2 regions of the Nesterenkonia flava genome follow, and region 1 is predicted to be linked to the other one. Evidence: riboswitches for the same ligand, from Rfam matches in the RefSeq annotation. Region 1 holds a riboswitch; the other holds the start of a gene.
What was found. A riboswitch is a leader RNA that binds a small molecule or an ion and turns the genes downstream of it on or off. The one in region 1 is predicted to bind S-adenosylmethionine.
Positions count from the first base shown of each region.

Region 1 (3,203 bases):
CCTACCTGGGCGGCTGGATCTCCGACCGCATCGGGCGCGTGCTGACCTACCAGATCGGCTTTGTGATCCTCATCGTGTGGTGCATCCCGATGTGGTTCCTCATCGACACCGGCTCCCTGGCGCTCTTCGCGCTGGCCGTGTTCGTGCTGACCATCGGCCTGGGCCCCTCCTACGGACCGCAGTCCGCCCTCTATGCAGAGATGTTCCCCGCCAACGTGCGCTTCTCCGGGGTCTCCATCGGCTACGCGTTCGGCTCCATCATGGGCGGCGCCTTCGCCGCGACCATCGCCCAGGCCATCTACAACGCCACCGGCCAGGGTTGGATGATCGGCCTTTACCTCTCGGGACTCTCCCTCATCTCGCTCATCGCCGTCTCTATGGTGCCGAAGTCCCTGCAGGGCATCGACCTCAACGAGACGCGCCACGAGGGCGACACCACCCCGGACGACGACGCCGCAGCCCGCAAGCCCGAGCTCGTCTAGCCGGTATTCGTCCAGCCTGGGCCACCCGCCGGTGCCCGTCATCGGGCTCTCGTGTCTGCGCCCGGGGCGCGCCGCCGATTCGTACGAATTCGCACCCCCTTTATGCACGCTGGGCGCTGCGTAAGGGGGGTGCGAATCCGCGAACTGGTGTGTGATTCGCCGAGCGAGGAGGGCGTCGTCGTCGGGCGTACCGTGTACAGGTCTTCGCGCGGTGAGCCTCTGCGCGCTCAACAGCCTGCCGATAGGGTGAAGACCATGTCTGCCGGCCGCTACGCCCCTAGTCCCTCGGGGGATCTGCACCTGGGCAACCTGCGCACCGCATTGCTGGCCTGGCTCTTCGCCGCCTCCACCGACCGGCCCCTACTGCTGCGCTACGAAGATCTCGACGCCGGACGCACGGTGCCCGGCTCAGCCGACCGCCAGCGACGCGACCTCGAGGCCCTGGGGATCACCTTCTCCGGAGAGGTCCTGCATCAGTCCCAGCGCAAGGAGATCTACGACGACGCCGTTACGCACCTGAGTGTCCAGGGCCTGGTCTACGAGTGCTTCTGCACCCGGCGCGAGATCCAGGAGGCCGACCGGGCCCCGCACGCTCCGCCCGGGGCCTACCCCGGCACCTGCCGGAACCTCAGTGAGGATGAGCGGGCACGACGACGCCATCAGCGGCCCCCAGCACTGCGCCTGCGGGTGTCCGAAGACGCCGCGGGGGCCCATGAGCTCAGCGTCAGGGACCAGCTGCTAGGGCAGATCACCGGCACCGTGGATGACTTGGTACTGGTCCGCAACGACGGGGCAGCGGCCTACAACCTTGCCGTCGTCGTCGATGATCACCTCACCGGCGTGGACCAGGCGGTCCGCGGGGATGACCTGGCCTCCTCCGCGCCGCGACAGGCGTATCTGCGCGGGCTGCTCTACGGGCCAGAGGCCCAGCAGGAGGTCAGCTACGCGCACGTGCCGCTGGTGCTCAATGCCGAGGGCAAGCGCCTGGCCAAGCGCGATGGCGCGGTCACCCTTGAGCAGCTCAACAGCCAGGGCGTCACCGCAGAGGCGGTGCGAGACCGTTTGCTTCTGTCCCTGGGGCTGCCGCCCGGACCCTTGGATGAGGTGGTGAAGGACTTCGATCCGCAGGCGCTGCCGAGTGAGCCGTGGATCTTCGACGCCGGAGAGACTTCCGACGCCGGAGGAGCCTACACCGATCCATCGTGAGCCCCGGCGGCTGAAACGCCCAGCGCCGAGATTCCGGCCTCAGCCGGTGCCGGCCGAGCCGCTCACCTGGTGGAACGCGACTTGCCATCCGCCGTGTCACACGGCACACTCGTTTTTAGGTCAAGAGTGCCAGCGTTAAACCCCGGTTTGCTGGCCGGCAACCCTCCTACCGCGGTGGGGTGCCCCGGGTGAGGACCTGGCCCGCGGAAGACGCCGCCGGGCAAGCGCGAGTTACACCAGGAGTTTTCTCCAATGTCGGAGCACACCCACACCCCGCACCAGTCCATCCCTGCCCAGCCTGTCGGCGCCGCCTGGCAGCTCGAGACCACCATCGCCGCCCTCGAAGGCGGTGCCCGCGCCCAGGCGCTCAGCCGCGGTGAGGACGCCCTGCTGCTGGCGGTCCTGCACGTGGCGGAGCCTGGCGCCCACGTGGTGGTCGCCCCCTCCCTGTTTGGCGCCCACACCGGGCTGTTCACCCAGCGGCTGCCCCAATTCCAGGTCAGCGTCGACGTCGTGGAGGATCCCGACGACGCCGAATCCTGGCGCGCCCAGCTGGGGGAGTCCACCGTGGCCCTGATCGCCGAGTCCATCGCGGATCCCCGCGGAGATGTGCTGGACTTCGAGGAGATCGCCGCCGTGGCCCACGAGCACGATGCGGCCCTGATCATTGATTCCACGGCCGCCACCCCGGCACTGCTGCGCCCCCTGGACTTGGGGGCGGACCTGGTGGTTCACACCTCGGCCCACCTGCTGGCCGGCGTCCCCGAGGAGGCCGGGCTGCTCATCGACGCGGGTACCGTGGAGCCCGCAGCCCGCGAGACCCCTGAGGTAGGCCAGCCACTGGGAGAAGACACCGCCGCCCGGATTCTCGCCGGCCTGCAGCACCTCGCCGTCCGCCTGACCCGCCAGACAGAGAACGCTGCCCGCCTCGCGGCGCGCCTCTCCGCACACCAGGGCGGCGCCAGCCGCGGCGTGCACCGGACTTACTACTCGGGTCTGGCCTCCAGCCCCTGCTACGAGCGCGCCGGCATCTACCTGCGCCGAGGCTCCGGCCCCCTGGTCTCCTTCGAGGTCCGGGCCCAGCGGGAACCCGCCGCCCAGTCGGCAGCCGCGCTCGCCGTCGTCGACCTGCTCTCACGGTTTACCCACGCCGGGCACCGCGTCACGCATCCTGCCAGCAGCACCCACGCCCACCTGGGCGAGGACCAGCAGCGCGAGGCGGGGGCGCGGCCCGGGCTCGTGCGCGTGGTGGTCGGTGACGAGCCGGTGGAGGAATTCCTGGCTGCCCTCGATCAGGCCCTCGCGGGTCTGCCCGGAGCCACGGCCGCCGCCAATGTGACGCCGTATGAATCTCCCGCACAGGACCACGAGCCCGCCGTGCCGGGCCGGGGCTTAAGGTGATCGGGTGCTGAGCGAGACCACCACACGGCAGCGGCCGGCAGCCCCCGAGGAGCTGATCCCCAACGACTTCGGAACCCGGCCCGCCGGTGCCTTGAAGACCGTGCAGCTGGGGGA
Region 1 covers NZ_JAVKGT010000027.1:34,321-37,523, reverse strand. Annotated here, with positions in the region: partial or broken gene RH857_RS10355 (MFS transporter) at 1-482, shown strand, start outside; gene gluQRS (tRNA glutamyl-Q(34) synthetase GluQRS) at 738-1,688, shown strand; SAM riboswitch class IV at 1,807-1,921, shown strand; gene RH857_RS10345 (PLP-dependent transferase) at 1,941-3,089, shown strand; gene metX (homoserine O-acetyltransferase MetX) at 3,142-3,203, shown strand, end outside.

Region 2 (3,203 bases), on a different contig from region 1:
CCAGCAGAGCGTCGCCGACGGCGGAGCCGGTGGAGTAGCGCTTCTTGCCGTTGAGCACCCAGCCCTCGCCCTCTGGCACCAGGGTCAGGTCGGGGTCGGTGGGGTTGACCGAGTCGCCCCAAATCCACTGGCCCTGCACCGTGGCGCGGAACCACCGTTCACGTTCGGCCGGGTCGGTGATGGTGAAGACAATATTGCCCTCGTTGACGTAGTGGTAGGCCAGCAGCTGGGCGATCGAGGCGTCTGCGCGGGCCAGGATGCGCACCACCGTCAGTGCGGTGGACCAGTGGCCACCTCCTCCGCCGAACTCCTGAGGCACCAGGAGGGTCACCAGGCCGGAGTCCTTAAGGAGCTTGGCCTCGGTGTGTGGGGTCTGGTTGGCGCGGTCGCGCTCGATGGCGTCGGCCGCAAGGGTCTCGGCCACCTGCTCAGCGATCGCGCTCCAATGCGCAAGCTCCTGGGCGGTAGCGACGCCGGCGTCGTCCCAGTGCGAGCGCGGAGTGCCGGCTGCTGCTGTCTCGGTCGGTGCAGTGCCGGGCTGGGCTGTGCCGGGCTGTGCTGTCTCGGTCTGGGTGGTCTCAGGCTGTGCTGTCTCAGTCATGGAGGACTCCTTCTCAGGCCGTGGTGGTGTCGGGCTCGCCGACGCTCCACAGCCGCACGGGTTCGGTGCCGTTGACGCGATAGTCCCCGGCAATGCGGGCCTTGTAGACCCAGGGGTTGTGGCTGGTCACGGTGCGGGCGTTGCGCCAGTGCCGGTCCAGCCCCTTGGAGCGGTCGGTGCCGGAGGCGCCCAGCGCGTCGAAGATCCGCGCGGTGGCCTCCAGGATGGGCTTGTGGAGGGCCACCTGGGCGCGACCGGTGGCGAGCTCGATCTCGTTCGCGGCCGCCAACTGGGTCTGGTCGCCGGCCTCACGGGTGGCGAAGGCGGCGTCGAGCAGACGTGCGGTCTCCAGGACCTGGGCCCGGGCCAGATGCGCGACGGCGTCGACCTCCCCCACGGCCTGGAGCAGCTGCGGGTCGGTGCTGGGGGTCGCGGTGTTGGCGTGGGTGTAGGTGCGGCTGCGGGTGGACAGGGCGGCGGCGATGTCGCGTGCGGCAGCCTCGGCGATGCCGGCCAGCACGATGAGCAGCACGTGCTGGTAGAGCGCCGTCTGGTAGGGGAACCGGTCGCTGAGCAGCCGCAGCTCATACTCGGCGACCTCGGCGTCCTTCAGCACCATGGAACCGGAGGCGGTGGTGCGCTGACCCATGCCGTTCCAGTCGTCGCTGATGGTGACCCCGGGCTGCTCGCGGGCGACGAGCACGCCGAGTTCGTTGCCCTCCTCATCGCGGGCGGTGATGTCCAGCCAGTCGGCGAAGATCGACCCGGTGGTGTAGTACTTCACGCCGTTGACCACCGGGCCCTGCTCGGTCTGGGAGACCACGGTGCCGGAGCGGTGGAAGGCACCTTTGCCCGGTTCGGTCCAGCCGTTGCCGGCCAGTTCGCCGCGGCCCAGCCGCTCGAGCCACCGGCGGGCACCGTCGTGGCCCTCGCCGTTCCACAGCGCATCCTCCTGGATGGCCAGGTGGCCGCGGATGGCCTGGGGGATGTTGCTGTCCTGAGCGGCCAGCTCCACGAGCACCTCGGTGGTCTGCACCCAGTTCAGGCCCAGCCCGCCGAGGGACTCCGGTACGCGCAGGCGGCCGATGCCCTCGGCGGCCAGGCGGCGGATCTCCTCGGTGGGAAGCGTCCGGTTCAGCTCGCGGGCCAGTGCGCCCTCGCCGGCGGCGCTGATCGCCTCGGCGAGCGCCTGCGGAACGGGCAGGGAACGGTGGGCGGGCAGGGGAAGAGACATTCTGTATTCCTCCATCGTTCCTGGCGTTAGCACCGACCCTCAAAGAGGGGGTTGCTGCGACGTCTTCGAGCCAGGTCTCTCAGTCGCTCTGGATGGTCAAAGCTGTTCACACTGTAGCCTCCATCCGCCGCAGTGAACCAAATCGTGAACATTGAGCTGTCATTCAGCGTCATCTATCGCAGAGTTCGCCGGGCGCTGTTTGATGAGGCAAGAGACGTCGTCGTACTGTTGAGGCGATCCACCATCCCGAGCGGTCGAGAGATCTGGCTCTTTGACACCGCAGCAACCTTCACCCGTGGAATCCCACGCCGGTGACAAGGTGCTACCGCCAGAAACGATGGGAGAACATTGAGCAGCACCCCCGACCACCCTGGCGCCACCCTGCGCTATGCCGCGAACGATCAGATGCAGCAGGCCGCCGTGGAGCGGATTGATCCGCTGTACGCCGATGTGCACGCCTGGCCAGAACCCGAGAAGCACGACGACGACGCTCGCCTGGACTTCTGGGCGCGGGCTGCGACCCTGCTGGACTGGGAGACCCCGTGGGAGACCACCCACTCCTGGACCCCGCCCAGCCGCCAGGCCCGCCGGGGCCCGGACATGCGCTGGTTCGAGGGCGGGCGGCTCAACGCCGCGGTGAACTGCGTGGACCGCCACGTAGCCGCCGGGCGCGGTCAGAAGGTGGCCCTGCACTTCGAAGGAGAGCCCGGAGACCGGGTGGACGTCACCTATGCGGACCTGCAGGAGCGGGTTAATCGGGCCGCCAATGCGCTGGAATCGCTAGGCGTGGGGCACGGTGACCGGGTGGTCATCTACCTGCCGGTGCTCGTGGAGACCATTGTCATCACCCTGGCCTGCGCCCGGATCGGTGCGGTCCATCAGCTGGTCTTCGGCGGGTTCTCCGCCGAGGCGCTGCGGTTCCGGGTGGAGGACACCGGAGCCAAGCTGCTGGTCACCACCGATGGTCAGTACCGCCGCGGTGCCGCCGTGCCGGTCAAGGCCAATGCTGATGCCGCCGTGGCCGGGCTGACCGTGGACGCCGGCGGCACGGTGGAGCACGTGCTGGTGCTGCGCCGCACCGGCAGCGAGATCAACTGGACCGACACCGACCTCACCGGCGACGGCCTGGGCCGCGACGTGTGGTGGCACGAGGTGGTGGACACCGCCTCACCGGTACACGAGCCGCAGTTCTTCGACGCGGAGAACGAGCTGTTCATCATGTACACCTCGGGCACCACCGGCAAGCCCAAGGGCCTGGTCCACACCACCGGCGGCTACCTCACCGGTGCACTGTTCAGCTACCTGCGGCTCTTCGCCCACCCGGATCCGGCCCAGCGCGACGACGACGTCCACTGGTGCACCGCCGAC
Region 2 covers NZ_JAVKGT010000029.1:13,572-16,774, forward strand. Annotated here, with positions in the region: gene RH857_RS10615 (acyl-CoA dehydrogenase family protein) at 1-601, opposite strand, end outside; gene RH857_RS10620 (acyl-CoA dehydrogenase family protein) at 615-1,835, opposite strand; SAM riboswitch class I at 1,844-1,934, opposite strand; SAM riboswitch class I at 2,074-2,179, shown strand; gene RH857_RS10625 (acetate--CoA ligase) at 2,184-3,203, shown strand, end outside.
Region 2: it holds a riboswitch for S-adenosylmethionine, as region 1 does, so the genes downstream of both, RH857_RS10620 (acyl-CoA dehydrogenase family protein) here and RH857_RS10345 (PLP-dependent transferase) in region 1, are expected to answer to the same signal.